DNA from 2 places in the Neobacillus sp. C211 genome. Region 1 is predicted to be linked to the other one. Evidence: riboswitches for the same ligand, from Rfam matches in the RefSeq annotation. Region 1 holds a riboswitch; the other holds the start of a gene.

The links. Region 1 has a riboswitch for S-adenosylmethionine ahead of ACSU6B_RS03365 (methionine biosynthesis PLP-dependent protein). Riboswitches for the same ligand answer to the same signal wherever they lie in the genome.
Region 2: it holds a riboswitch for S-adenosylmethionine, as region 1 does, so the genes downstream of both, ACSU6B_RS11670 (sugar ABC transporter substrate-binding protein) here and ACSU6B_RS03365 (methionine biosynthesis PLP-dependent protein) in region 1, are expected to answer to the same signal.

Annotation. Positions count from the first base shown of each region.
Region 1 covers NZ_JBPXRO010000002.1:299,844-315,900, forward strand. Annotated here, with positions in the region: gene metH (methionine synthase) at 1-3,040, opposite strand, end outside; gene ACSU6B_RS03355 (bifunctional homocysteine S-methyltransferase/methylenetetrahydrofolate reductase) at 3,018-4,880, opposite strand; gene metC (cystathionine beta-lyase) at 4,877-6,070, opposite strand; gene ACSU6B_RS03365 (methionine biosynthesis PLP-dependent protein) at 6,070-7,182, opposite strand; SAM riboswitch class I at 7,265-7,381, opposite strand; gene ACSU6B_RS03370 (helix-turn-helix domain-containing protein) at 7,589-7,927, shown strand; gene ACSU6B_RS03375 (NAD-dependent epimerase/dehydratase family protein) at 7,964-8,959, shown strand; gene ACSU6B_RS03380 (glycosyl hydrolase family 28-related protein) at 9,206-10,201, shown strand; gene ACSU6B_RS03385 (YveK family protein) at 10,363-11,106, shown strand; gene ACSU6B_RS03390 (CpsD/CapB family tyrosine-protein kinase) at 11,099-11,743, shown strand; gene ACSU6B_RS03395 (oligosaccharide flippase family protein) at 11,801-13,258, shown strand; gene ACSU6B_RS03400 (O-antigen ligase family protein) at 13,260-14,525, shown strand; gene ACSU6B_RS03405 (glycosyltransferase) at 14,551-15,603, shown strand; gene ACSU6B_RS03410 (sugar transferase) at 15,721-16,057, shown strand, end outside.
Region 2 covers NZ_JBPXRO010000010.1:111,774-127,830, reverse strand. Annotated here, with positions in the region: gene ACSU6B_RS11725 (fatty acid--CoA ligase) at 1-798, shown strand, start outside; gene ACSU6B_RS11720 (CaiB/BaiF CoA transferase family protein) at 814-1,908, shown strand; gene ACSU6B_RS11715 (DUF4083 family protein) at 2,037-2,234, shown strand; gene recQ (DNA helicase RecQ) at 2,555-4,687, shown strand; gene ACSU6B_RS11705 (formate/nitrite transporter family protein) at 4,843-5,643, opposite strand; gene yfkAB (radical SAM/CxCxxxxC motif protein YfkAB) at 5,860-6,978, shown strand; gene ACSU6B_RS11695 (GntR family transcriptional regulator) at 7,337-7,981, shown strand; gene ACSU6B_RS11690 (fumarylacetoacetate hydrolase family protein) at 8,096-8,893, opposite strand; gene ttdB (L(+)-tartrate dehydratase subunit beta) at 8,972-9,583, opposite strand; gene ttdA (L(+)-tartrate dehydratase subunit alpha) at 9,580-10,491, opposite strand; gene ACSU6B_RS11675 (MFS transporter) at 10,939-12,255, shown strand; SAM riboswitch class I at 12,513-12,620, shown strand; gene ACSU6B_RS11670 (sugar ABC transporter substrate-binding protein) at 12,750-13,865, shown strand; gene ACSU6B_RS11665 (sugar ABC transporter ATP-binding protein) at 13,935-15,437, shown strand; gene ACSU6B_RS11660 (ABC transporter permease) at 15,439-16,057, shown strand, end outside.

The DNA.
Region 1 (16,057 bases):
AGTCCTTTTCACCGCTATCAACTGACTTTAGAAAATCAGCTAAGCAAAGACCTGGTGCTGATTCCTGACGTGGGAAGTCGAAGGTTTCCAAAATTTGATCAGGATTTTCCGGATGATAAATAATGACCTTATTCCCATCGGAATGCGCTGGGAAAAATTGGTAAACAGCGGCAGGCGTAATCCAATTGTTTGCACTAGCATTTGCTAGTAATTGATCCACCACTTCTTTTACCTTAACAGCCTTTTCATCCTTCTCAGCTAGTAACTTCGCGATTTTCCCTTTTACACCGAGATGGTGGCCAATCAACATTTGCATATTGATATATGGTTCGATATGAGAAAGTGAATACGATTTAAGGATATGTCGCTTTGTATCCATTGGCGTAAATACAGGAGCCTTTGTCGATACCGCTGGCTTCGGTTTTACGGCAACGGAAACAGTGGATGGACGTTCATACTCTCTCGGCACATTTAAAGAGGCTAGCTTTTCATTTTTCTCAAGCATTAATTTCTGAACTTCCTCTTCCGAATTCAATTGATTCGCAAGGGCTAAACCATTCATTGCATCCTTTGCATAAAGGACAAGGCCGTCATATTCTTTGGCAATCTTCGTATCTGTGAATTTCCGAGAAAGTGCCGCACCGCCAACGAGGATAGGTACAGCAATACCGGAATCCTTCATATCCTGTGCTGTTAACACCATTTGCTGCGCAGATTTCACCAGCAAACCCGATAAACCAACCATGTCTGGTTTTTCTCTAAGAATGGCTTGAACCAAGTCAGTTGGATTCACCTTAATCCCAAGGTCGATTACTTCATAGCCATTATTGCTGAGAATAATATCGACGAGGTTTTTACCGATATCATGCACATCGCCTTTTACGGTAGCTAAAATGATTTTCCCTTTTGTAGCAGACACATCGCCTTTTTCCATATGAGGTTCTAAATGCGAAACGGCTGCTTTCATTACTTCAGCACTCTGGAGCACCTCAGCAACGATGAGCTGGTTGTCGTTAAAGAGTCGGCCAACCTCTTTCATCCCGTCCATTAATGGTCCATTAATAATATCAAGCGGGGCAGGATACGTTTCAAGCGCTAGGTCTAGATCCGGCAGCAAGCCTTCTTTTGTACCTTCAACCACATAATAGGCGAGTCTCTCTTCTAAGGTCATATTTGGAACGGTTGTTTTCGGTTCTTTCTTTTTGCCGCGGTAAAATTCAGTGAATGTAGCGAGCGACTCATCTGTTGTATCAAACAAGAGGGCCTCTGCTAATTGAACTTCTTCTTTTGAAATAGATGCAAACCGTTCTAGTTTTTCTGTATTAACAATAGCATAATCAAGTCCAGCCTGGGTGCAGTGATAAAGGAAGACAGAGTTTAGAATTTCTCTACCGACAGGAGGGAGCCCGAAGGAGACATTACTAATTCCAAGAATCGTTTGTACTTCCGGGAGTTGCTCCTTGATTAACCGGATGCCTTCTACTGTAGCCTTGGCGGAACCAATATATTGTTCATCACCTGTACCAACTGGAAAAACGAGCGGATCAAAAATGAGATCCTGCGGCTTCAGATGATATTTGTTCACTAATAAATCATGTGACCTTTTGGCAATTTTTAGCTTTTGCTGCGCAGTTACTCCCATACCTTCCTCATCAATGGTGCCTACAACGACAGCAGCACCATAGCGATGGATTAATGGGACAACTGCTTCAAATCGTTCTTCACCATCTTCAAGGTTAATCGAATTGATAATTGCTTTTCCTTGTGAATATTTAAGTGCTCTCTCGATGACCTTTTCGTCGGTTGAATCAATCACAAGGGGAGCCTTTACTTTCTTGACGACTTCTTTAATGAAGTTTTCCATATCAACCATTTCTTCACGATCAGGGTCGGCGAGGCAAAGATCAATTACATGCGCGCCGCCTTTGACTTGGGCTCGTGCAATCTCTGACGCTTCCTCAAATTTCCCTTCGGTGATTAACCGTTTGAATTTGCGAGAGCCAATGACATTGGTCCGTTCACCGACCATAATCGGTCTTAACGTCGGATCGTCATAGATGAATGGCTCGATACCCGAAACCATATGAACAGTAGATGTTTTGACTTCCCTTGGTTGATATTGTTTCATTGCCTCGGCAATAGCCTTAATGTGGTCTGGCGTGGTACCACAGCAGCCGCCAACAATATTAAGCCAGCCATGGGCGGCAAAATCAGACAGCTTTTTGGCTAAAGTCTCTGGTGTTTCATGATAATGACCTTCTTCATCAGGCAAACCTGCATTTGGATAACAGCTGACTGCCGTCGACGCCAGATTTGCTAATGAGCGGACATGGTCCTGCATGAATTCTGGCCCTGTTGCACAGTTAAGTCCCACAGCAACGGGATTCATATGTTCAACGGAAATAAAAAACGATTCAATTGACTGCCCTGCGAGCGTTGTACCCATTGGCTCGATCGTCCCTGAAATAAACAGCGGCAGAGTTTTACCGGTTTTTTCAAACGCTCTTTCAATCCCAACAAATCCTGCTTTTACATTCAGCATATCTTGACTTGTTTCTAGGAGGAGTAAATCCACACCGCCATCAATTAAGCCGATTGCTTGTTCTTCATAGGATGCTGCAAGTTCATCGAAGGTCGTGCCGCCTGTTACACTTAATGTTTTTGTGGTCGGGCCCATCGAGCCTGCCACATAGCGCGGCCATTCATCGGTTGTAAGTTTGTAGGCTTCTTTAACGGCAAGAAAGGCAGCGATTTTATTAATCTCATAGGCTTTAAACCCTAAATCATATTCATCCAGAACAAGGCTGGTCGCCCCAAATGTATTGGTTTCAATAATATCTGCCCCAGCCTCTAGGTATTCACGATGAATATTGGCAATGACAGAGGGGGCGGTTAACACTAGGTTTTCGTTACAGCCTTCATACTGCTCGCCGCCAAAATCTTCCGCTGTAAGATTTGCTTCCTGGATCATGGTACCCATTGCCCCGTCCATCACGAGGATTCGTTTTTTGAGTTGTTCAGTAAATGGTGTTTTCGGCATAGGTGCTCCTCCTCAATTCACTAGCACGCTGACGGGTATATAACGCCAATTCAGCAGTTAATTCATAGCGTAAAAATGGTGTAATTAAATAAATACCGTTAAATAAATCTAAAGCTGTATCAATTAGTGACTTGGTAATGGCAATTCCTTCTTTAGCAGCTTGAATCGGATCATCACCCAACTGGGCCATCCGGGTGCGGATAGAATCCGCAATTTTGATTCCAGGTACTTCATTATGAAGGAACTCAGCGTTTTTACTGCTAGTAAGCGGCATTAAGCCAATGTAGATTGGTGCATCAAGTTGTTTTGTATGTTCATAGACTTCGAGTAATTTTTCCTCTGAAAAAACCGGTTGGGAGATAAAGTAATCTGCCCCATAATGAACTTTTTTTTCAAGTCTCTTCACGGCTTTTTCCAGTGAGCGGACATTGGGATTAAAGGCTGCCGCAATGCTAAAGTCTGTCTTTTGTCCCAGATCTTTCCCTGAAAAAGACAATCCTTCATTCAACTGCTTAATCATTTGAATAAGTTCAAAGGAGGAGACATCGTAAACAGATGATGCACCTGGAAAATCGCCAACTCTTGCAGGATCACCGGTAATAGCAAGAACATCATTCATCCCAAGCGTATGCAGACCCATTAAATGCGATTGCAAGCCGATAATATTGCGGTCACGGCACGCAATATGAATGAGCGGACGCATTCCTAATTCCTGTTTCACTAAATAGCCCAGCGATTCGTTGGAAATTCGGACCGTTGCTAGTGAATTATCAGCTAAGGTAATCGAATCGATTCCCGCTTCTTTTAAGGCTTTAGCTCCTTGGAAAAACTTTGTTGTATCTAGTTTTCTAGGTGGATCTAATTCAACGATAACCGATGGTCTCTCTTTCACGAGTTCCTGCAGGGGAGTAAACTCCCTTTTTGGCGCAAGAGATTCAACGATTATCTTCTTTGGCTCTAATTTTACTACTTTTTCAGTAATTGGAACACTATTCTTTAGTTCAGAAGCATATGCTTTGATATGTTCAGGTGTGGTACCACAGCAGCCCCCAAGCAACCGAATCCCTTGATTTCGGAACGCTTTAGCTGAGTTCCGAAAATAATCTGGATCCCCTTCATAATGAAACTTTCCGTCTGTATAAGTTGGAAGGCTGGCATTTGGATAGGCAGAAAGATAGGCATGCTTCGGAATTTCAATCTGTTCAAGTGCTAGCAGCATATGATGGGGGCCTAGTCGGCAATTAAGACCAACGACATCCGCCCCAAGTCCTTCAAGTCTTTTTAAGGCGTCATTTACTGGCGTCCGATCCTGTAAAAATCCAGGCTCCTGAAGGGAAACTTGTGCAATAATCGGAATCTTCGTTTCCTTCCTCGCAATGGTTAGAATGGTTTCAAGTTCTTCTAGGTCGTAAAAGGTTTCAAGTAATATTCCATCCACCCCTTCGAGAAGGAGGCAATAAAGCTGTTCACGAAAGCTTCGTTTTATTTCTTCTATTGTAATAGAGTTCGTTTTAATCCCGCGGTTTCCACCCATTGTTCCAAGCACATAAGCGTTATTTTGAGCTGCCTGTTTGGCGTGACGGACTGCGGCACTATTAATCTCTTTAACTGAATCTTCTAATCCATAGCGCTGCAATTTTAAATAGTTAGCAGCATAGGAATTGGTTTGGATGACATCCGCTCCGGCGTCAATGTATGCCTGATGGATATTTTGGATTTGTTCCGGCTGAGATAAATTCAACTCCTCAGAGCATGAATCGACTCCGTAGGAATAAAGCAGAGTACCCATCGCTCCGTCAGCTATTAAAATTTGATTTTTTAATTTTTCTAAAAGACTCATGATGTTTCTCCTCGTTGAAAGACCAACTGACTTTGTTCAACCTGCTTAAATGCCTGTGAAAAATCCTTCATTAAATCATCAGGATTTTCAAGTCCGACCGATAAGCGAACAAGACTATTTGTAATCCCGCGCTTCTCTCGCTCTTCCTGAGGCATGGCTGCATGGGACATTTTTGCTGGATAGGATAGAATCGATTCTACCGCTCCGAGACTGACAGCAAATACAGGAATTTTTACATTGGCAAGAAAGGTGCGAAGTGCATCTTCATTAGCCAATTCAAACGATAAGACCGCTCCTGGACCAGCTGCTTGCGCTTTTTGAATTTGATATTGTGGGTGAGTTTCCAACCCTGGGTAATGAACCTTTTCAACAAGCGGATGCGCATCTAAAAATTCAGCTAGTTTAATAGCCGATTTTTGTGATTGTTCTAGTCGGACGTGCAGCGTTTTGATCCCTCTTAAAACGAGCCATGCATCTTGAACACCTAAGATCGCCCCAAACCCATTTTGCAAAAAGCCTAATCTTTTCGCCAAGTCTTCGTCCTTGACGACAGCAAGTCCGGCAACGACATCACTATGGCCCGATAAAAATTTCGTCGCACTATGGAGCACGACATCGGCTCCTAACTCCAATGGCCGTTGGTGGGAAGGGGTAAGGAAGGTGTTATCGACAAATGTTAACGCGCCCGTTTCCTTAGCTAAATTGCTAATTGCCTTAATGTCAGTCACTTTCATTAATGGATTCGATGGTGTTTCCACATAAAATGCTTTTGTATTTGCCTGAATGGCTTGTTTTACTTCATCTAAATTCGTCATATCGACGAAGGTATGTTCAATTCCGAGCCGCGTGAGGACCTCTGTGACCATCCGAAATGTACCGCCGTAGACATCTTCCGTAATGACAATATGATCACCTGCAGATAGCAGGAGAAATGCCGTGGAAATGGCGGCCATGCCGGATGCAAAGGCAAAGCCTTTTAACCCGCCTTCAAGTTCAGCAATGACATCTTCAAGTGCTTCCCTTGTCGGATTTAAACTGCGGCCATAATCGTACTTGCCAAACTGATCGAAATCAGATTGGTGAAAAGTGGATGCATGCTGTATGGGTACACTAACCGCTCCTGTTGTAGGATCAATTTTGTGCTTATTATGAAGGAGCCTGGTTTCAAATGTGTATTCTTCGTGTGCCATTATGCAATCACTCCTTCTTGAACATGGGCAAAAGCTTTTTCCAAATCTTGAATTATATCTTGTGAATCCTCAAGTCCAACGGAGAAACGCAATAAACGATTGCAGACGCCGGATTGAATTCGGATTTCTTCAGGAATATCCGCATGGGTTTGCGTTGCTGGATAAGTGATAAAGCTTTCCGTTCCACCTAAACTTTCCGCAAAGCTGATTAGATTTAAGCCTTGTAAAAATGGATTAACCCAAGCTTCATCTTTAATTCTGAAAGATACCATTCCACCGCGTCCCGGGTAAAGGACATCAGTAACTGCATCATGCCCCGAAAGAAATTCAACGATATTCCTTGCATTTTTTTCATGTCTTTCCATGCGAAGGGACAATGTTTTCATACCACGCATTAGTAACCAAGAATCAAACGGGCTCAGTACCGCTCCGGCACCGTTATGATGAAAGGCTAATGCTTCACAAAGCTCTTTCCCCTTTGCGACGACAAGACCGGCAAGGACATCATTATGTCCTCCTAGGTATTTCGTTGCACTGTGGATGACAATGTCCGCGCCAAGGGTAATCGGCTGTTGTAATAATGGAGTATAGAAAGTGTTGTCCACTATTAATAATAATCCGTGCTGTTTTGCAATTTTTGAAACAGCGGCAATATCGGATTCCTGCATAAGTGGATTGGTTGGTGTCTCAAGGAAGATAGCCTTTGTTTGAGGCGTAATTTTCTTTTCAATCTCTTCCGGACAACAGGTATTGACATACTGACTATTCAAGCCCCATTTTTTATAACCTTTTTCTAATAAGCGGTATGTACCGCCATATAAATCTTCACTAACCAACCATTCATCACCAGCTTCAAATAAAGAGAGAATGGTTAAAATCGCTGCCATCCCTGAACTGCAGGCAAATCCTTGATCACCGCATTCTAAATCAGCAATTGTTTTTTCTAAGAGCTGGCGCGTAGGATTTCCGGTTCGGGTATAGTCAAACCCAGTTGATTGGCCAATTCCCTCGTGGCGGAAGGCCGTTGAAAAGTATACAGGCGGATTTACGGTTCCAGTTGCTGTTTCACTCCGATTTCCAATTTGGGCAAGTTTCGTATCAATTTTGTACATAATGCACTCTCCTTGTTTTATAAAAATAAAAAAAGTCTTCTATAAGAAGAAGACTTTTGTCGGCACGACCACAATGTCATTCTTCTTATCTTGCAAATTAGCAGCTAATTTGCAGGACTTAGCACCTTTTCAATGAATGAAGCCATTGATGGTTGCTGAGGCGTCGTAGGGCCATTCCCTCAACCTCTCTTGATAAGAATCAAATATTTAGACTATTTATAAAATTTACTACAACTTAGCGGTGGTGTCAATTTATTTTATTAAAAATGAGTTAATAGTTAAGTGTTGTTCGTAATAAAGCACTTACCAAAAGTATTAGGTGATTGCCCTTGTTCTTTACAAAGAACAAAATGTTTACTATAATGATATTTAAGAGAGGAGTGAAATTTATTTTAGGAGGCCTATTATGTTAGGAAAAAAAATTCAAAAATTAAGGAAAGAGAAAAACCTTACCTTATCTCAATTAGCTGAGAAAACATCTATCTCAAAATCTTACTTAAGTCAAATCGAAAGAAATATCCAGAGTAACCCTTCAATTGAAATTTTGGGTAAAATAGCCAAAATACTAGATGTAGACATACAAACACTTTTAAGCCAAGATACCACAAAATCTGATACAAATGATAATGGCAAGGGGAATGTAAAAAATTGGAATATCTTTATAGATATTGCACTAGAATCCGGATTGATAAATGAGAAAGACTTAATTGAGTTAAGAAACGCCCTACAAAAAGGCAAAAAATAGTTATAACAATTAGACAAAATATATAGAGGTGAAAATATGAAGGTCCTTGTAACTGGTGGGTATGGCTTTATAGGTTCCTTTGTTGCTGAAAGATTTTTTAAGGAAGGTGATGAAGTCTACATTATTGATAACCTTTCTACAGGAAATAAGGATAATGTGAAGTTCAAACATAAATTTTATCAATTAAACGTAGAAGACCAAACGTGTGAGGGTGTATTCCAATCTAATCGATTTGATGTAGTTATTCATCTGGCAGCACAAGTAAATGTCGGAACATCAATGGTGAACCCATACCTAGATTCACAATCAAACATCCTAGGGTTGACAAATATACTTCAATTATCAACCAAATATGGAGTGGAAAAGGTAGTATTTGCTTCTTCAGCAGCCGTTTATGGTCTTAATGGTGATATTCCATTGAAAGAAGATGCTTTATGTGATCCTCTATCACTATACGGAATCAATAAATGGGTAGGGGAACTATACTGCAAAAAGTGGACTGAAATGTTTGGTGTTGATACACTTTGTTACCGCTTTTCAAATGTTTTTGGTCCTAAGCAAGGAACAGTCGGTGAAGGTGGAGTCATTTCCATTTTTATTAATAATGTTTTAGAAGGGCAGCCACTGCAGGTTTTTGGTGACGGAGAGCAAACTAGGGACTTTATATATGTAGAAGATGTTGCATATGCCATTTATCGCGGCGTTGAATATGATCTCAAAGGGGTTTATAATTTATCAACTAATACAGAGACAAGTGTGAACGATTTTATTTATACTCTCGGAAATTTGGAAGATATAAAAGAAGTAATCTATAAAGAGCCAAAGCAAGGTGATATCAAATTTTCCAGGTTGGAAAATAAAAAGATTAAACAGGACCTGGAGTGGGAACCACTTCATAATTTTCAGTCTGGTTTAGAGAAAACTTATGACTGGTTTGAAAATAATAGGAGTAAAAAAAGGACAACAACAGTCGGTCAAAATCAAAATGGATTACGAAAATCAGAACATTCATACAACATCTTGAAAATTTAGTTATTGTTGCACAAGCCAATTTTGTAAGATGTTATTGGAAAATGTTTTAAGTCTAGCAGACGATCGATCCTTCTAAATTGTAAGTGCCTCCTTTCTGTTTGGGTGAAGCGTTAGTAAGGTATTATTAACATCCATTGTACACGAGCTTAATTACCTAATTATGGGATAATATTGTTGATTTGTTCATTATAATGAACTATAATTAATTATATAAAGAATTAATTGAGGGATTGTAAGGAGAGAATTATGATTAGAAGGAGTACAACTATATATATTTCAGCCATTATTTTTATTGTAGGCCTTCTTTTTTTATTTAAAAATGAGCATCAAGTCGTTACAAGGACTGGCACTGGCCAAAACGAATATGTGAATGTGGATGAATTTGGAGCTAACGGTGATGATTTGAAAGACGATTCACGATCCATTCAAGAAGCAATAAATTACAGCCATGAAACAAAAATTGGAAAAGTAAAGTTACTTGGAAATAAGAGTTATATTCTAAAGAAAGGATTAGTTTTAAAAGAGGGTGTTGAATTGGAATTTGGTCAAAATACTAGGTTAAGAATAGAAGGGAACTTTCAAGCAATTGATGTGAAAAAAAATGCGTCAATATCAAATGGAGTTCTTGAAATAATAGATGCTAACTTTGATTCAGATGTTATTTACTTAGACGGTATTCAAAAATTTTGGTCATGGGATAGAACTCAAATCAAAAATGTTACACTCTTAAACACCAGCGGCTCACATAGGGGTACAGGTCTTCATCTTTATGCTGGTGGCCCAGGTCAATTCATTTGTTTTGTTAATTTTACTGATATTAGAATTGCAGGATTTCATACCGGTGTTAAATTGGAAGCTGAAAAACCAAAGGATAGTAATAAATATAGCTTTATTAACGGCAATCGATTTATTAATCTAACCTTGGATGACTGTATAAGCTGTATTGATATTAATAGCTCGATGAGTGTTCCAAATGAAAGTTCTGGTAATGATTTTAATGGGCTTCAAATTCAAGTCTCTAAATTAACTAAAGAAGTAATAACAGTAAGTGGCTCTGATAATAAATTTGAAGGTTTAATATGGGACGCTCATATAGTAAAGGGCAATAATCCAATAATAGAATTTTCAAAAGAGTCTATGAGAAATAGTTTATATTCGAATATAGGATCAAACTATATTAGGGATAAAGGAGTACATAATTATTATTCTACTCCAGAAGAAGACACGATGAATTCAAGGTAGAATCCAACACTTTTTTGTTAATTTGCACCTTTGTGTTCGTTATAAAGAGTAATTAGAGGGATGAATGTATTGCTAACGATGGAGCGGGATGTTTCAGTTCTCTCATGACTGATTCAAATGGTAAAAACTGAGTAATAAAAATATTAGTTTTGGAGGTCACCATGGACGAAAGAATAGATCTAAAAAAGTTCCTTCGCATTATTAGAAAGAGAATAGTAACCATCATTCTTACAGTAATATGTGTATCTCTTTTGACTGTTGGTTTATCCCTATTTTTACTAAAGCCAACCTATGAAGCTACTGAAAATATCCTAATTGGCAAACTTACAAAGGAAGAGGGTAATTATAGTGATACACAAGAACTTAGTATGCTGCTTGCTTCAACAATTGATTTCATAAAGAGTCCAATCGTGCTTAATTCTGTTAAAAAAGAGCTTAATATAAATGATGACGAATTAGAGAAAAAGATAGTTGTTCAAAATAATAGAAATTCACAAATTATCAATGTAGTAGTAAGGGATCATGATTTGGAAAGTACTAAGAAGCTTGCACATACCATAGCTAAAACATCGGTCAATAAAATGTATGAGCTGTTTAATGTTAAGGATATAAAGCTATTAAGTGATACAGATGGAGATCCTTCGATTAAGATCGTTGGGAGTTTGTCTTTAAACGTCGCAATTGGTGCAGTGATTGGAATTTTCCTTGGAGTTGGCCTTGCAATGTTTAGAGAGTATTGGGACGATTCGATTAAGGATGTAAAAGAGATTGAAGGTATTGTAGGTTTGCCAGTATTAGGACAAATAAATTTAAAAAATAGCAAAAGAAAATTTATGAATAAAAACAATAGGAAGCAACAGTCAGCCGTCTTAAATGATAATAAGAGGGGGCAAATCAGTGTATAAGAAAAGGGATGAAACAAAAAAAATAATGCAAAGGCTTCAGCTTAATGAAGATTCAATCAGTACAGAACAAATCCGAATGATTCGTACGAATATAGATCAAGTATCTATTAGTGATTCGGTATTATTAATGGTAACATCGCCACGTAATGAGGAACAAAAATCTATTATCTCTTCTAAATTAGCAATTGCATTTGTTGAGCAAGGGAAAAAGGTACTACTTGTTGATGCCAATTTACGGAAACCTTCATTAAACAGTTTGTTTCAGATAAAAAATGAGAATGGATTAACAAATGTGATTTTGGATGAAGAAAACATCCAACTTTATATTAAAGAAACGTTTGTCCCAGGACTATTCGTTTTACCGACTGGTCCTATTCCTTTAAATCCATCAGAAATATGGATAGCAAGTAAAGTAAAGGAATTTGTTAGTAACTGTGTCTCGGAGTTTGATGTGGTAATCATTGATGCCCCACCTTTTTTAATAGCATCAGATTCTCATATTCTAGCAAATCAATGTGATGGTGTTATTTTAGTGCTAAAAGAAAATAAAACGAAGAAAGAAGATGTACTTCTAACAAAAGATTACTTGGATAGAAAAAACAATAGAATTGTAGGAGTTATTTATCAAACAGAATAATTACTAGGGGGAAAACTTCTTTAATCAGGTGATTGTTAATATAAGGTGGCTATTTTTATGGAGAAGTTAAAGAAAAATTCTATTGCAAAAAATATTACTCATCTGTTTTATAGTACAGCACTATCTAGTGTATTAAATGCTACGGCACTAATCGTTTTAGCCAATTATTTAAAGTCGTATGATTATGGGATGTTTAGTGTTGTGTTAGCATTTGCAATGATTATGGGATATTTTACTGATGCTGGACTAAGTACCATTGTTTTAAGAGAAGGATCTAAAAAGGATATGGATCTATCCATCCTAATCTCTTCATATGTGAAAATGAGAATGGTTTTACTTGTAGCAACATTTATCTGTGGATTTGTCGTAATTCATATTTCAAACTCAGGGAATAAAGAGTTAATACAAACAGCGTATTATTTAATTATTCCGATGGTTTTAGGAATTGCCCTACAAAGTATCGGTACAACGTTTTTTCAAATGATTGAGAAAATGCAGTATAACGGGATGATACGAATTATTTCTTCTGTTTGTTTAGTTCTCACCCTAACAGTAGGGATTCACTTTAGCCTTAAGCCATTGATTATTACCACTTTATATGGTCTGTCTTATTTTGCCGGAGGTGTGTTTGGGGTCTATCTAGTAAGTCGAAATGTTAACATTCGATTGAAAGGTAAATTCCATAAAGGACTTTTACAAAATCTAGGGTCATTTACTTTAGGTGGATTGCTTTTTGTAATACTTCCGCATTTAGGACCCCTAGTGCTGGAAAAGACCTTAACTCTAGAAGAAGTTGCATTATTTGCAGTAGCTTATCGAATCCCCCAGGCATTACAGCAAATTCCATTTATTATTGCTGGAGCTTATTACCCTGTACTATTCAGAGCCTTTAATAATAATCTATTAGACGATCATTTAAGATTCAACATAACGCTTATCAAGATCATGACATTAGTAGGAATGGCGATGACAATTCCTTTTTACTATATGTCAAATGTTGTAATAGATTTACTGTTTGGTGATAAGTGGATTCATGCATCATCTCCACTGAAAATTTTATCCTTAATGCTTACCTTACAGGCAATTAATATTGCATTAGCAGATGGTTTAACGACAAAGGGATTACAGTCTCTTCGTACCATTGTTCAATCGATTGCAGTAATTTCAGGATTCTTTCTTTATTTGTTTTTAAGTAGGTTATTTGGTGTAACTGGAGCAGCATTCGCAGGTGTAATGATTGAAGGAACTGCCCTAATAGGATTTTGGATTTCCAATCCAAATCGTTGGATTATTGCTAAAAGGGCAATATATCCATACTTATCATTTTTTATCATTTGTTTAGGTGGTATTGAATTTTTTCTAGATTCCCATCCATTTTTAGCTGTTGTATTTAACTTCCTTCTATTAACCTTCGTACTTTTTATAGATAAAGAATTTAAGAATATAATTTATGAGTTTATTAAAGTATGTGGAATAGGTTATAAATGGAAGACCAAGAAATCCCAGGGGGTGTAAGATGGACGATAATATAGCTCCAAGTTCTCAAAAATATAGCTTCACAATCTTCTTTCTCTTTTTACTGGTAACTCTTGCAAATTACTATATTTATGTTGGGTTTGCCATAAAACCGTATTTGGTCTTCTCTATTTTATATTTATTCATCCATATCGGCTCATTTTACTTCTATAGGCTTCACTTGTTTGAAGTAGCGATGTTGTTATTTTATTTGATGTATAGCTTTACTGGAGCATTTTCATTATATCCAGCCTCCAGTATTAGAATTTTCATAGGGATAGTTCTATATATTTCTTGTTATTTTATTATTAAATCCATTATTGCAAGATCAAATAATTTGGTGGTCGAAAGGGCGATTTCAGATGTAGGACTTTTTTTTAATTTAGCTAGCCTAGTCCTCTATTTTATCGGATTAAAAAGTGTGGGCTTTATTTTCGAGGGCGACAGAATATATGAATTCGGAGTGATGTTAGATCGGGATTACCCCCGATTAATCGGGTTGGTACAGGATCCAAACTTTTTTGTTCTGTATAATACTCTATTTTTTTGTTATTACTTATGCAATTCTAATTCTTTAAAAAACAAAATTGGTTTAACCCTTTGTATCGTTACGAATTTATTGACCTTTTCAAGAGGCGGGCTTTTAATAATGGCTTTTATCTTCTTTATTTATATTTTGAATGATAATCCATTAAAACGGTTAAAATTGCTAGTTGGCATCGTAGCTGCTTTATCGGTTAGTTTGTATATTGCAATCGTTCATTTGAAATTCGATATATATGGGATTTTAGAATCGAGAATTGAAGACATGTCCTCGGATGGTGGAAGCGGGAGGTTAGAATTGTGGGGAAGGGCCTGGGATTTTTTTGCTTCACACAAATATGTTGGAATTGGAGCATTTAACTTTCCTGCTTACAATTCTTTTCAATTTGGAGATACACTTCAAGTTCATAATACATTTTTAGAGATATTAACAGAATCCGGTTTATTAGGAATTTCCTGCTTTTGCTTATTTATCATTTTAGTGTTTGTTCAATTAATACAAAGTAGAACACATAAAAATAAACCCTATCTATTCTTTACATTTATCGGGTTTATACTTCAAATGGGTTTTCTTTCGGTGATTATTAACGATATATTTTTTTTGTATTTAGCGATATTATCTACCTATTTGCATAATAAAAAGCAGGCATTACGAACTGAAGTGAAGAAGACAGATCCTCTCCCTGTCTTAACTTCCCATAAACAAAGAATAAAGTTGAATTAAGGTATTAAAGGAGGTGTTGCAAAGCATGAATATTTTAGTCATTACGGATAAGCTGATTTTTGGAGGAGCAGAGATGTATTTTTGTAAATTGGAGAATCAATTACAGGACCCTAACATAAATTTTCATTTTGCTGCCGGTTCAGGAGAGCTATACGAGAAAATCAAGCATAAAAATAACTTTAGTGAAATAAGTAGGACTAAGCATTTGCTTAACATAAAAAAGCTGAAAGAGATATTGATTGATAAACAAATAGATCTAATTCACGCGAATAGTTTGAGGATGGTTCTGTATTGTATCTTTATTAAAAAATTGACTAAAAAAAATTTTAAAATTGTTTATACCAAGCATAATGTAACTGTTCTTGAGGAGAAAAGTCGATTTTTGTTCTCATATTTATTAAATAAATATGTAGAAAGAATCATCACAGTAAGTGACTTTGAAAAATTTAACCTTGTGAAAGCCGGAATAAAGCCTAACAAAATTACAACAGTTTACAATGGAGTTGATTTAAAACAGTTTGTTTTCCATGGAAAAGAAAAAGGGGAATTTTTCAATGTTGGTATATTAGCAAGATTATCAGAAGAAAAAAATCATGAGCTATTTATTAATATTGCAAACCAGCTTCGAGACATTCCGAATCTCATGTTTTATATTGCAGGAGATGGTCCAGAATACCAAAAACTAAACAACCTAATCCGCTCACAAAATCTTTCTCATAAGGTAAAGATGGTGGGTATCGTTCATAATCCCGAGGAATTTATAAAAAGTATGAATCTCTTACTTTTAACGTCCTATAGAGAAGTATTTCCAATGGTTATTTTAGAAGCTATGGCAGTTGGTACCCCTATCATATCTATTAATCGAGGTGGAATTAAGGAAGCTATTATTGAAAATAAAACTGGTTTTCTCATAAATAATCATTCAGTAGATGACTTCTGTAAGAAAATTTTATATATAGAATCTGAAGAACAAGTTCTGAATCAATTTATTGTAAATGCCCGTAGGAAAGTAGAAGAGGATTTTTCACTAGATCAAATGGTTAGTAATACTTTACAGGAGTACTGGAAATGTAACTAATCTTCTTACATTACAACTTGTATTAGTCATTATCCAATTAGAAAAAGGTTTTGTTGGCTTTGTTCACCCTTAAATATCGATTTCTTAAAGTAAATATAAATAGAAAGGAGAAATGAAATGAATGAAGACTATAGAGGGACTTATGTAAAAATTCTGGCTATCGTTGATATCACGTTAGTATCTGTAGGATTTTTCATGACGAATTGGTTCTCATATTTATTTTCAATCCCTAGTAAGGGGGTGAACATCGATTACTTTTGGTTAATTGTACTTTCGGTTTCCTCACTTTTTGTTTTTTATCTTTATGGACTATATGCAGATTGGCGCAGAAAAAGTATTCAGCATTTAGTATATTCAATTATATTATCGATGGTTGTCTTCTCAGGTTTCATCTCAATGGTTTCACTATGGACACCTTATCTATCCTTCCAGCAAAGCTTTATTTTTGAAGCAT
Region 2 (16,057 bases), on a different contig from region 1:
ATGTGGAACATGCTCCTTCAAGAGGACCTTAGCAAGTATGATCTATCCAGTCTGAAGCTTGGTTTATATGGTGGGGCGCCAATGGCCCCATCACTCGTTCATGCACTCCATAACAGCCTAGGAATCTCATTAATTCAAGCCTATGGAATGACCGAAATGGGGCCCGCCATTACTTTTCTATCAGAGACTGACCAATTGAGGAAAGCAGGATCGGCAGGGCAAGCAGCCTTGAGTCATGATATTCGGGTGGTTCGCACTCGAGAAGACGGTCCCTCAGATCCAGAAGATGTGGTACCAGTCGGTGAAGCCGGTGAGATTATAGTTCAAGGACCATGTATGATGGCCGGCTATTTCAACCAAGTAGAAGCGACAGAAAAAGCATTGTATAAAGGTTGGTACCATTCTGGAGATATAGGTTATCTCGATGATGAGGGGTACCTTTATGTCAATGACCGTGTCGATGACATGATTATCAGCGGCGGCGAAAATATCTATCCAAGGGAAGTCGAAGACCTTTTGCATGCCCACCCTGGTGTCCTTGATGTGGCAGTAGTTGGCCAGCCAAATGACCGGTGGGGCGAGACTGTAACTGCCTTCGTGGTAAAAAAGGATCCGAAGGTAACTGACGAAGAATTGGATATACACTGCAAAAACAGCAATCAGCTTGCCAATTACAAACGCCCGAGGAAATACATTTTCTGTGAAGCGCTGCCTCGAAATGCCAGTGGGAAAATCATGAAATTTGTCTTGAGAAAACAACTGGAGGAGCTTTTTACTCCAGGTACTAAAAATTCCTAAAAGAGGGTCCTTACTATGTTAAAAGGTGTTAAAGTTATTGATTTCACGAACTACTTGCCAGGTCCTTTCGCAACCTTACGATTGGCCGAATTGGGTGCGGAGATTATTAAGGTGGAGCCTCCTGAAGGAGATCCTGCCAGGCATACGGGGATTTCAAAGCAGGGGAGTGGGCTTGTTTTTCTAGCTAACAACCGTCAGAAAAAAAGCATCACTCTTAACTTGAAGGAGCAAGAGGGAATTGACACTGCCAGGAAATTAATTGCGAACGCGGATGTGGTTCTCGAAAGTTTTAGACCAGGTGTAATGGAGAAACTTGGGTTGGGATATGAGGCAGTTCAAAAGGTAAAGTCTGATATCGTCTACTGCTCTATATCAGGCTATGGACAGAAAGGTCTGTTAAGTAAGCTAGGGAACCATGATATCAATTATATGGCTTTGAGCGGGGTTTTGGCCCAGTTCAAGGATAAGGCCGGCAAACCTGTCCATCCGTCGATTACGCTTGCCGATTATATAGGCGGTTTTGCGGCTAATGAACGGATATTGGCCGGGCTCGTTTCGAAAGCGTTAACAGGAAAAGGAAGCTATCATTCTATTTCAATTACTGACCAACTGGTTTCAATATTGGGGAACCATGTCATGGTTGAGAAAGAAACCGGGGCGGGAACTGGCATTAATGTTCTTAATGGAAGCATTGTTTCATACGCCTTATATGAAACGATGGATGGACGTTACATGAGCATTGGCGCTCTCGAACCAAAGTTTTGGGATAATTTTTGCAGGGCTAATGGGCGTGAAGAATGGATTCAGTCGCATTTTTCCCAATCGGTGGAGTCCAATCCAATTTTTCAAGAAATCTCAGCACTTTTTAAAAGCAAAACCTTCTTTGAGTGGATTGAATTCGCCCAAAAGGTAGACTGCTGTATGGCACCTGTCCTTGAGATAGGGGAATTAACCGATAGCCCATACTTTCAAGAGAAGGAACTCATTTTTTCATCACCTTGGGGAGACTATCAAGTTAAAATGCACAGTGACTTAGAGCAGGAATCTATTGTCCCTCCTCCTCAAAAAAGCGAGCATAAAGACGAGATATTGAATAATATTTTGATATAAAAGGCGAGTCTAGACTGCCCTAGGATCATTTGGCAGTCTATTCTTTGTATAGATTTGCACCATACAATATGAAAACATTAATGTATAATAATGGTATAATTACATATTTAAGGGGGAGGTTTTGGGTGATGGGCAGAACTGATTTATTTGGTCTCTTTGCTATGATTCCAATTTTATTGTATTTAGTCATTCTTGTGTTTAGTATTTATTTCATTGTAAGAACAATAAGGTTCATGAATGAAAAAACCAAATTAGACCAACAAAGGAATGAGAAGTTGGATGAACTGATTCAAGCGATTAAAGAAAATAATAGGACAGAAGAGTAAAGGAAATCATTTGAGAAAACGCTTAGAAGACCTAAGCGTTTTCTTGTTAATTGATTTGTTTTAAGCTAAAGTCAACAAAGGACTCTGAACGAATGGTTTTTTCGTGAAAGTTTAAAAATGATATAACCTGATTTGGGATCACGATACATCTCATCCCTGCTTCTGTCGCAAATTTAACTAATAGAATAGAAACAATTTACCAAAGGTTTACTTATTATAATTGATAAATGCTTTTTGAAAATCGAGTGACAAGCAGTATAATAGAGTAAGAATATCATTAACTTAATAGGATCATCTATGTATTGAAAGGAGGAAAAATGTTGTTTGAAAAAGCATTGCCATTACTAGAATCCCACTTCGGTTATAGCTCCTTCAGGACGGGCCAAGAGCAGGCAATCCGTTCAGTTTTATCTGGTGAAAACACAATTACTGTTATGCCAACGGGTGGCGGGAAATCCATCTGTTATCAAATTCCTGCACTTGTCCTTTCCGGTACCACGATTGTCATTTCCCCACTGATTTCTTTAATGAAGGACCAGGTTGATGCCCTCATTCAAGTCGGTATTCCGGCAACATTTATCAATAGTTCGTTAAGTTTTGGCGAAGCAAATAGGCGAATGATGGAAGCGGCCGAAGGAAAATATAAGCTTCTGTACATAGCGCCTGAGCGTTTGGAATCACGTGAATTTCTTGAAGATCTTTACAGCATGGATATTCCATTAGTAGCCGTGGATGAGGCCCACTGTATATCACAATGGGGACATGATTTTCGGCCAAGCTATCGCCATATCCAACAACTAATTAATAGCCTGCCGCAAAGGCCAATTGTATTAGCACTTACTGCTACAGCCACACCAAAGGTACGTGAGGATATTTGCGATTTATTGAACATTGATGAAGAGAATACGATTATTACCGGATTCGAGCGGGAAAATCTGTCCTTTACGGTTATCAAGGGCCAGGATCGGGACAAGTTTATTAAAGACTATTTGAAAAAGAATGATAAAGAAGCAGGCATTATTTATGCAGCAACAAGGAAGAATGTCGACCAAATTTATGAGAAATTACTGAAAGCAAATATTAAGGCAGCCCGCTATCATGCGGGGATGGGGGATGTAGAGCGAAATCGTGAACAGGAACGATTCTTAGAAGATAAAGCGACTGTGATGGTCGCAACCTCTGCTTTCGGAATGGGAATAGATAAATCCAATATCCGTTATGTGGTACATTATCAGCAGCCCAAAAATATGGAGAGTTATTATCAGGAAGCGGGCCGTGCGGGCAGGGATGGTCTGAAGAGTGAATGTATCATGCTTCATTCCTCACAGGATGTTCAAATTCAGCGTTTTTTAATTGATCAATCTAGTGATCGGAGCCGCATCACACAAGAATTAGCTAAACTCCAGCAAATGGTCGATTATTGCCATACCGAAAACTGTCTGCAGGAATTTATCTTAAAATATTTTGGTGAAACCGAAACAGAGCCTTGCGGCAGATGCGGCAACTGTTTGGACACGAGGACAAGCATCGATGTAACGAAGGAAGCCCAAATGGTGATGTCCTGCGTCATTCGGATGGGGCAGCGCTTTGGTAAAACGATCACGGCTCAAGTGTTAACAGGTTCAAAAAATAAAAAAGTAACGGAAATGGGTTTTGACAGGCTTCCAACCTATGGAATCATGAAGGATAGAAGTTCAAAGGATGTCAGTGACTTTATTGAATTCTTGATATCACAGGAATTAATCGCGATCGAGCAAGGGCAATTTCCAACCTTATTTGTTTCACCAAAAGGAAAAGATATTCTCTTAGGTAGAGAACAGGTCCATCGCCGTGAAACTGTACAGGTGAAACAAGTAGCTAAGGATGACCCATTGTTTGAAGTGTTAAGAGAAGTGCGGAAGCAGATTGCCGAATCAGAAAAAGTACCGCCATTTGTGATTTTTTCTGATGCTGCCTTAAAGGATATGTGTGCAAAACTTCCAAAATCGACGGAAGATTTTTTACAGGTTAGTGGAGTGGGGGAACTGAAGTTGAAAAAATATGGCCTTGAATTTATTCAAGCCATCCGTACCTTCTGCGAAGCCAATTTAGACTATCAAAGTGAGTTGGTACCTGTAGAGAAACCGCCAAAGAAGCCTGCCAAAAAAGCTGGGGTAACAGATACGCATTTGGAAACATTAAAACTACACCAAAGTAATTTTTCTATCGAGGAAATTGCTGAACAACGGGAATTGGCGGTTAGTACGGTGGAAACCCACTTGCTTCAATGTGCGCAACAAGGTTTGGAAGTTGAATTTTTAAAACATATTCCCGCTGAATACATGCCGCTTCTAGAAAAAGCCTTGGCAGAGGCTGGCCGTGAGCGACTGAAGCCGATCAAGGAATTGCTTCCTGAGGAAGTAAGCTATTTTATGATCAAAGCCTATGTTTATTTTATTAGCAAAAAGAAATAGATTGGCAAAAAGATGGCCCACATCAAAGAAATGTTACAATTATCAATATTTTTAGAATATTCTTAATTATTGTCGATTGCCCTCTTATATTGTTGATATTTCCCCGGGAATTTGTCGATATGACACCTAATAAAAGAACAGGGCAGCATGTAAACTTAGCTGCCCTGTTCTTTATCATATTCATCTAAAAATGGCTTATTAGCATAATAGTACATCATCGCCATGAAAACAGCGCCGCCAATCAGGTTGCCAATCGTTACAGGCACTAGATTGTGAATCACTCCACCCCATGAAATCGTCCCTGGATGGTTTAAAACTAAGGCAATGGCAAACGTACACATGTTAGCGATACTATGTTCATATCCGGAAATAAAGAAACAAAAGACAAACAGCATCATCGCAAACATCTTCGGTCCATCGCCATTTAACCCCATCGGAAGAAAAAAGGCCATACAGACGAGCCAATTACATAGGATTGCTCGGAAAAATAGCTCGGTTATTGGGACCTGCATTTTAATCTCGACTACATGAAGTAAAAAGCCGTTAACCTCGGAACTTTCATACAGTCCGGTTGTAAAAATAATAAAGGCAAAAACCGCCGCCCCAAGTATGTTACCCGCGTAACTGCAAATCCATAGTTTTACGACGTCTATCCAGGTCATTTTCTTGCGAAGTGCGGCATAGGTGTAATAAAACGTATTTCCAGTAAACAAATCACCACCGCCATAGGCGATTAAAATGATGGCAGCCCCGAAGGTAAGTGCCGCCATCGGATAGGCAAAAGGGTTATCCTTAACATAAAAGAAATTCCCCGTTTTAAATGCTACAATGACCCCGAAGCCAATAAACATACTGGCAAGCGCCGCCCGTAAAATATAACGAAGGATGCTTTGCCGAAAGATTTTCAGCTTTTTAAGGGCGAGTTTCTCAGCTTCTCCTAAAGGCTGCATTTCCATGTTAGTCATAACCACCATTCGCAATTAAATATTATCCTTTTATTTTTTATCCAAAGTGCTGGGGTTATGTATTAGTGGGTAAATTTTTCATAAAACAAGCATAGAATAATAGTATTTTTTAAAACATAAACTTTTGTAATGGTTAAAAATAGCAATAACATCTGTAATTCAGTTATAATAGAGAAGTTTTTTGAAGACTGATTTTAAGGAGTCATTATGTCAAAATTGAAAAAAATTACCCCTTCATATGATCCATGGGAAGCCTATTTAGATATTGAGCAATATGGAAAGCCTCAATTAACCAATATTGAATTCACCACGACGACCCTTTGTAATATGCGTTGTGAGCATTGCGCAGTAGGATATACACTCCAAACAAAGGATCCGCAGGCGCTTCCTCTGGATTTGCTCATACAAAGATTAGAAGAAATCCCGACACTTCGATCACTTAGCATTACCGGTGGAGAACCGATGTTATCCTTATCCTCGGTAAAAAATTATGTTGTACCGATTTTAAAATATGCCCATGAGCGCGGTGTACGGACGCAGATTAATTCCAATTTAACCCTTGAATTAGATCGTTATGAATTAATCGTCCCTTTTTTAGATGTCTTACATATCTCGCATAACTGGGGGACCGTCGATGATTTTGTCGAGGGTGGTTTTGCCAGAATGGAACGGAAGCCGGAATATGAACAACGGGAACAATATTTTAAAAGAATGATAGATAATAGCCGTGAACTGGTAAAAGCAGGAGTGATGGTATCTGCTGAAACGATGTTAAACAAGCGGACACTACCGTATTTAGAAAAAATTCACCGTCAAATTGTTGATGAAATGCTTTGTCAGCGACATGAAATACACCCAATGTACCCAAGTGATTTTGCTAGCAATCTCGAAACCTTATCACTTAATGAAATAAGAGAAGCGATCCATCACTTACTAGATGTCAGAGATGAAAATGTGTGGATGCTGTTTGGCACGCTCCCATTTTATGCGTGCAGCAGTGAACAGGAGGATTTATCTCTCCTTAAAAGCATGTATAAAAGTAAAAATGTCACCGTCAGAAATGACCCTGATGGACGTTCGCGACTGAATGTAAATATTTTTAACGGAGATATTATTGTTACTGATTTCGGTGATACACCATCCCTAGGAAATATCCAGACTACAAATCTGTTACATGCATATGAAACCTGGCAGTCGTCAGCCTTGGCAAAAGAATTAAGCTGTCATTGCCCGGCGGTTAAATGCCTTGGACCCAATATACTAGTTAAGAACAGTTATTATCAAGAAATGGACTTTACTAAGCAAGAAAACAGAATTAAGTTATAAAGTAAAAGCACTTTAAATGACATCACATTTAAAGTGCTTTTCTTATTGGACCATTCTAAATTGTCGTGTTAATGCTGAGAATACTAAATAAGGTTATTGCCTTTATCACTCTATAATTGAGTTTAATATTGTATTTCTGTTATTATTTTTAAATGGAAGCTTTTATCATAATTTTAGCTAAAACAGCATTCATTTTAAAAAGTTATTATAACAAATTTTGGGGAAGTGTGTTTATACAATGAATACTCCGGATGAACTTAAATTGGAAGATGTTAATTCGAAAGAATTAGATCAATCTTCTCTTTCTCAAAGCATTCAATCATTTTTATCCAGTTTAGATAAAAATGGAGAATCACGGTTGCCACAACGTGCTTATCTAGCTACTCGACATGCCATACGAGATCTTCAACTTCCTCCCGGACAAACCGTATTAGAAAGGGAAATGGCTGATATCTTGGGTATGAGCAGAACGCCTGTCCGTGAAGCGCTCGTGCGTTTAGAGATGGAGGGATGGGTACGACTCATACCTCGTCGTGGGTTTGTTGTGGCACCAATTGTAGCAGATGATTTACAACAAATTTATGAAGTTGTCGAAGGGCTTGACGGCATTGCGTGTAGCCTTGCTACTAAGCGTGCCACATCTGCAGAATTAGACCAACTTGATTATTTGGTGGATGAACAAGAAAAAGCATTAGAATTAGGCGATCTACTGTTATGGACGGACCTTGATGAGCAATTTCACCAAACCATTGTTGATTTAGCTCAAAATCCGCGTCTAAGAGGGATTATGGATAGTCAAACTGATCAACTATATCGTGCCCGATTATATACGATTAAGCTTCGACCTAAACCAACACCCTCCATAATGGATCACAAAGCCATCGTTACTATTATGCGAACAGGTGAACCGGAAGCAGCTCGTATGATGCTACAATCCCATCGATATAGATCTCGTAATGAAATTTTAGAGGCTATACGCACTATGTCAATATCATCCATTTAGGTAGTCACAATATAGGTAATCTCTCCCTAGTTAAAAATACAATTTTAAAAAATAAAAAAGGCTGAAGAGATTTCAAGAAATCCTCTACAGCCTTTTTTATAAATTTTAATTCTTCTATTTAACATAATTGACTAGCTTACCGATATTCTCTACTTCAACAGATACGACGTCTCCTGATTTCATTGGACAACTACCAGCAGGTGAACCAGTAGCTAAAACATCACCTGGCTCCAGTGTCATAACCTTTGAAATCCAACTGATTAGGAAAGGAATCGATAGTGACATCTGATTAGTGTTACCATCTTGTACTACTTTGCCGTTCAAAGAAGTAACTATTCTTAAATTAGTTGGGTCTATACCAGTCACGATGCACGGACCCAATGGTCCAAAAGTGTCAAAACCCTTTCCGCGTGTAAACTGGGGATCGGCTTTTGTTAGATCTCTCGCAGTCACATCATTAAATACAGTGCAGCCAAAAACATAATCCAATGCCTCGTCTTCTTTTATATTTTTTCCGCGTTTACCAATAACAAGTGCCACTTCCCCTTCCATTTCTACTTGCTTGGTTAAATCACTGGAAGGAAGAATGATTTCCCCTTGATTTGGAATCAAGGAAGAAGCAGGTTTTAAAAACAAAAATGGTTCTTTGAGATTTGCCTTTCCCCCAGTTTCTTTGGCATGTGCAGCGTATGTCCAGCCGAAATTGATCACTTTTGAGGGGGAAACGGGCTCTAAAATTTTCACATCATTATATTTAACTTTTACACCATCAAATTTTAGTTCATTGTTTTGAATTTCAGTAAAATTACTGGTTAATTGTAAAATTTCATCATTTTCAACAATTCCGTAATATATTTTATCGTTATTATTTTGATAACGAACAATTGTTTGAGATCTTTGAAGTACCTGCATTACCACACCAGACCAGCTCCATTTATAGGTTAAAAGCCTTTGTTTGTCATATCCACAAGGGTACCTTTTATAGACTATTTACTTGATGAATCGTACTTGCTTACTAATTAATTCAAATTGTTCGTCCTTCTTTTTATTGAACTCCACTTTATTTTCTTCAAAGATGTTATTTCCGTCTGCGTCAATGGAAACAATGAGTGGACCAAATTCATTTACTTCGCATACCCAAAGAGATTCAGGCATTCCAAGGTCTTTCCAATGGACTTCCTTAATCTGCTCCACCTTTGTTGCGGCATAAACCGCATTTCCGGCTGGAAAGACAAGATGCAGCGCTTTATGAGTCTTGCATCCTTCTTCAGTGTTTTTTCCCATCCCGCCTTTTCCAACAATGAGTTTAACACCTGTTTCTTCGATAAATTCCTTTTCAAACTTTTCCATTCTCATACTGGTTGTTGGACCTATAGAAATAATCTCGTACTCTTCATTTCCATGGTCTCTAACAATGGGACCCGCGTGGAAAATGGCTTTACCATTTAAATCAACAGGTAATGGAATTTTTTCCTCAATGAGTCTTCTGTGCGCAACATCCCTGCAAGTAACTAATGTACCAGTTAGGTAGATAATATCTCCTATTCTTATATCCTTAAGATCTTCATCTTTTATAGGTGTGGTTAATACTTTCTTACTCATAGTGTTGCCCCCTCGTGAGTATTAATTTCATAGTTTAAATTACTGTCAAAGGTAATCTTCCCTCTTCTATGGGACCAGCATCCTGTATTAACCGCAACCCCAATAGTAGAAGGATGCCTTGCTGTATTCACAACATTTACACCCATGACTGACTTAGATCCCTTAAGTCCCTGAGGTCCGAGGCCAATAGCATTGATACCATCCTCAAGAAGCTTTTCCATTTTTGCAGCGTTTTCATTTTCATTTTGACTTCCAACAGGTCTCATAAGCGCTAATTTTGAATTTAAAGCGGCTGTTTCAACAGAAGTACCGACTCCAACACCTACTAATAGAGGAGGACATGCGTTGAGTCCATAACTTGTCATACGGTCAAGGACAAACTTTACAACGCCTTCATAGCCTTCACCAGGCATAAGAACAGTTGAAACTCCAGGAAGGGTACATCCGCCTCCTGCCATATAAGTATAAATTTCCACTTTGTCACTGTCTTCTTCAATTTCCCAGAAGATACTAGGAGTACCATTTCCGATATTCTTTCCTGTATTGTATTCATCGAATGTCTCTACCGAATTGTGACGCAAAGGGGTTTCTTTGGTTGATTTATATACACTTTCTCTTAGAATTCTATCCAATTGCCCAATTAATGGGAAGTTCTGTCCACACTTTACAAAAAATTGAAGAACACCTGTATCCTGGCATGAAGGTCTCTTTAACTCAAAAGCTAGTTTTTGGTTATCAAACATAGTTTTGTAAATGATTTTTGCAAGAGGATTATTTTCCCCTTCACTAAGTTCTTTCAGTTTATTTTCCACATCATCAGGAAGTTTATAGCTGACAAGGGATACAAACTTTGCCATTAGATCAGTCATCTTTGTTATTTGTTGCGTTTTTTCCATAACAATACTCATAATAATAACTCTCCTTTTTATTCTTTTTTCCCAACCGTATAGTTAAGTGTTTGTGGGAAGATCTTCTATATTTATTATTTATCAACGTATACATTAATGTCAATGAAAATTTAATGGAAATATTATAGTTACCATTACACAAGATATAAAGGAAGATAAAACCCTTTAAATTTGTTGAATTTATGACAAAATACAATTTTTTATATAAAATAACTAATAATCTGAAAATAGGATATTGACATCAATGTATACATTAATTGATAATTGGTGTAAGGGTTTTCAACTGAAAATCACACACATCATCAATAATGGAAGGAGGTTAATGAAAGCTTTATCATGTATTTCTTATAGCAATCATCTAATTGGATTATACTTGCAACAAGATGCGACTAAGATATTGACCAACAATACGTTTGAATGGACATCTTTTAAATAGGGGGGAACTTTATGAGTGTTAACATGAAAGAATTAAAGGCATTTACGAAAAAAACCAATACACGTTATGTGATTTTGACCATTTTATTCATTACGACCGCAATCAATTATATTGACCGTTCAGCACTAAGTGTAGCTGCACCTGTGATGTCCAAAGAGCTACAACTGGATGCGGTTTCATTGGGTATAGCTTTCTCAGCATTCAACTGGGCCTATGCCTTTTTGCAAATCCCGGGCGGCTGGATGCTCGATCGATTTGGAGCACGTGTTGTTTATGGGGTTGGGTTGTTCGTATGGTCACTGTTTACCTTTTTTCAAGGATGGACTAGTGGTTTTCTGATGTTATTCATCTTAAGATTTATCGTCGGGATAGCAGAAGCTCCTTCGTTTCCCGGGAATAGCAGGTTAACTGCCATGTGGTTTCCTCAAAATGAACGTGGCAGGGCCGTCTCGGTCTATAATTCTGCCCAATATTTTGGACTTGCTTTGTTTACCCCTATACTCGCATTTCTTTTACAGAAATTTGGATGGCATATGATTTTTTATGTTGCTGGATTGGCCGGAATTGTAGCGTCATTCTTTTGGTTTAAACATATTCACGAACCGAAAAAACACCCAAAAGCAAATCAAGCTGAAATTGACTATATTCTGGAAGGTGGCGGCTTGGCGAATGCAGGGGATAAACCGATAAAAATCAGGTGGGCTCATGCAAAACTACTTTTGACCAACCGACAAATGATTGGAATCTATATTGCACAGTTTTGCCTCAATACCATTGTTTGGTTCTTCTTGACTTGGTTCCCTACCTACCTTGTGCAAGAAAAACATATGTCCATGCTCAAGGTTGGCTTTATGGCTTCACTCCCGTATGCAGGTGCCTTTTTAGGTGGAATTGTCGGTGGATATATATCCGACTGGTTGTTAAAGCGTGGAAAGTCACTTGGTGTAGCACGTAAAACACCAATAATAATCGGATTCTTGTTTTCAAGTATTATTGTTCTCGCTAACTATACTTCATCAGCAGCACTCATCATGCTTATCATGTCGGTAGCCTTTTTCGCCAAAGGGATGGCAGGTGCAACATGGACGCTTGTTGGCGATATGTCTCCAAAAGAAATCATTGGACTAAGCGGTGGAATATTTAATACATCAGGTAACTTGGCTGGTATCGTAATCCCTATTGTAGTTGGATATATTTTAAGTACTACGCATTCCTTCAGTGCTGCATTATTCTTTATTGGAGCAGTCTTGATCATTGGAGCATTATCTTATATCTTTATCGTGAATAAAGTAGAGCGGATCGAATTACCAGCAGAATTAATGGAGTAAAAACCAGCTCTAAAAAATGTACATGCTTCATGGAAATTAAATTTGAAAAAGAAGGCTAGCCTATATATTAAATGGTTAGCCTTTCTTCATTTCAGGATTTATTTCTATAGCTGTAACGCTTCATATTTTTCAGCACTTATATTCAAAAGCTTTGAGGCGTAGGAATAATAACTATATTAGAAATATTCAAAACACTATTGACAACTTGTTAATAGGAGACTAAAATCTAATTTATTACTTTAAATGAATAATACGTTCTCTTATCAAGAGTGGCAGAGGGACTGGCCCGATGACGCCCAGCAACCGTTCCGTTTGGAATTGGTGCTAAATCCTGCAAAACAATTTATTGTTTTGAAAGATAAGAGAGGAGTAGTCCCTTAATTTGTGATGAAACCTCTCTTTTCTGGAGAGGTTTTTTATTTTTATATAAAAACAAACCTTTCCAATCGGAGTAATGGAGTATTGATAAGAATCTAAAAGGGGGAGCTTTAATCATGAAAAGAAATATCTTTAAAAGTACACTCGTATCAGCGTTAGCAGCAACACTCTTACTCACAGGCTGTGCTTCTGAGGGAGAAAAAAAACAAGCAAGCGCTCATAAAAAGGTTTCACTTGAAGGTGTATCTGAAAAGTTTACAAGTGGTGATCCGTTAAAAATCAAGGTTATCCGTAAAATTGGCGGTGATGATCATACTGCCCAATTCTTAGCAGGTGCAAAAGAAGAGGGAGAAGCCTTAGGTTTTCAAGTGGACGTGTTTACCGCAAATGGTGATACAGCTAAGTTCCATGATGCGATTAATCAGGCATTAGACCAGGATTATGATGGATTTATCATCTCTCATGGTGACGATGATGCGACTGTTAATGATGTAAAAAAGATAGTTGAAAAAGGAAAAAGTGTAGTTACATTTGACTCCAATCCAAATATTGCGAAGCTTGATGGAGTAACGCTTACTTCACAGGATGATGAAGCCTTAGCAACTTTAGCCCTTGATCAACTAGTAAAGAATACAAAGGGTAAAGCAAATATTGCCTACCTATGGGTCGACGGTTTCCCTGCAATGGTTAGACGTAATAAGGTTTATCAAGAAGTCCTTTCAAAAAATCCTGAAATTAAAGAAGTGGAACGCTTTGGTGTGGCTGCGGCAGATACAAGTGTACAAACACAAAACGCAGTTGCAGCCATGTTAAATAAATATCCAAAGGGCAAACTGGATGCCATATTTGCTACTTGGGATGCTTTTGCAATCGGTGCAGCACGAGCTTTGAAAGAAGCGGGACGTGAAGAAGTGAAGATTTATGGAATCGATGTTTCCAATGCGGATCTGCAAGAAATTCAAAGAAAAGGCAGCGCTTGGAAATACACAGCAGCTGTCGATCCGAAACTTATCGGTGCTGTTGATATGAGAATACTTGCGAAAAAGCTTGCAGGTGAAGAAACACCACAGACTTTTGATTTAGATGCTTCACTTGTTTCACAAGAAAATCTTCTCAAAGCAAAAGAGCCTGTAAACATGGTTAATCTGGCAAAAATTATCCCAGGCTGGGGTCAATCGACGGCATTTGAGGAAGAGTGGATAAAGACGTTAAAGAAGCATTATAAAGAATAGTCGGTATACAACTAGACACTCTCTTTTTCAATAGATGAAGAGAGTGTTTGCTTACGGGGGATGATTTTGATGAGATCAACATTGGAGATGAAAAACATCTCAATAGAGTTTCCTGGTGTGAAGGCATTGAATCAGGTCGACTTTTCGATGAAAACGGGAGAAATTCAAGCTTTGATTGGGGCAAATGGGGCAGGGAAATCAACGTTAATGAAGGTTCTCGCGGGTGCTTATGACCACTATACCGGTGAAATAAGCTTAGATGAGAAAAACCTGAGGATTCGTTCTCCGAAAAATGCACAGGACGCAGGAATACAAATCGTTTATCAAGAAGTAGATACGGCTCTCATTCCGTATTTAACCGTCGCCGAAAATATTATGCTCCTCGATACAGTCCATAACATGGGGAAAAAGCAATGGATGAAATGGAAAAACCTTCATCAAAGAGCGGATGAAATACTATCAAGTATGAACATTATGCTTCCGACGAAGAAGCTAGTAAGTGAGTTAACGTTAGCGGAAAAACAAATGATCTTAATCGCTAGGGCTGTTTCAAATCAATGTAAGTTTCTTATTTTAGACGAGCCGACAGCACCATTGAGTCATACTGAAACGACGGAACTATTCCGGATTGTCCGTGATTTAAAAAAGCAAAATGTAGGTGTTATCTTTATTTCCCATCGCCTGCCAGAAATTTTTGGAGTCTGTGATGAAGTAACTGTGATGAGAAACGGTGAACTTGTTGCAAAAGAGGCAGTTACTAATACGACCATCAACAAAGTGGTGGAGCATATGCTGGGTCAAAGATTAGAGGAACAGTTCCCAGAGAAGAATACGTCTATTGGAAGCACGGTCCTTGAGGTAAAAGGACTTTCAGATAGAGGGAAGATTAAAGATTTACATATTCATGTTAAAGCAGGAGAAATCATTGGAATTGCCGGGCTTGTTGGTGCTGGAAAAACAGAATTGTGTAAGGCGTTATTTGGCTCTGAGAAATTAACGGGGGGAGACATCTTTCTTCATGGCAATAAACTAAAATTAAAGAGTCCCTATCAAGCGGTTAAAAAGGGAATTGCTTTAGTTCCAGAAGAACGGAGGAAGGAAGGAATCCTAGTTCTTGAATCAGTAGAAACCAATTTAACAGCTGCTAATTTAGGTGAATTTTCAAAGAGATTAAGCTTTTTAGATCGAAAAAAAGAAAAAGAAACGGCAAAGCAGTTGATCCATCGCCTCGGAATTAAAACACCTTCAGAAGATACCAAGGTACAGAATCTTTCCGGAGGGAATCAGCAAAAGGTCGCAATCGGAAAGTGGCTCGTAGCTGAAGCAGATGTATATATTTTTGACGAACCAACCAAAGGCGTCGATGTTGGCGCAAAGAAGGATATCTTTGAGTTAATCGCTGAACTAGCGAACCGGGGTAAAGCGATTATTTATGCTTCTTCAGAGCTTTCGGAGATTATTGGGATTACTGATCGAGTCTATGTTTTATACGACGGCAGGTCCGTAAAGGAAATTGAAACGAGAGAAACGAACGAAGAAGAACTATTATTTTATTCAACAGGGGGCAGGTAAAATGGAGGCAAATATTGCAGCAAAGAATCAGGAAGCCCCGGCAAAAAAAGTCTTTGAGTTATTTCGCTTTTTATATAAATATGGGACGATTATTACGATTCTTGCACTTATTATTATTTTTTCAGTGGCTAATCCTACTTTTATTCAGGGCAGTAATATCATCAATATCTTACGTTCGATCTCCATTGTAACGATTATCGCCATCGGTATTACGATTTCATTGTCTGTCGATGGTTTTGATTTATCGGTGGGATCGGTCGCTTCCTTATCAAACGCCATTGTCATTTCGATGTTTGTTTGGTTTTCACAAAACACATTGGTGGCGGTCATTTCTGCGATTGCTGCATCATTAGTAGTAGGTGCATTAAACTCATTCATGATTGTGAAAATGAGAATTCCAGATATGCTGATGACACTCGCTACGATGTTTATTATTCAAGGGACAGCATTGACGTATACAAAAGGGGCCACTGTTTCACAAAACATGGTTATGCCTGATGGCTCGATGGCATCGGGTCTGATCAGTCCTTTTTTTGCAAAAATCGGAGAAGTGCCGTGGATTATTATCATTATGGCTGTGACCGTGATCCTCGTGCATATCTTTTTGAACTATACAAAGC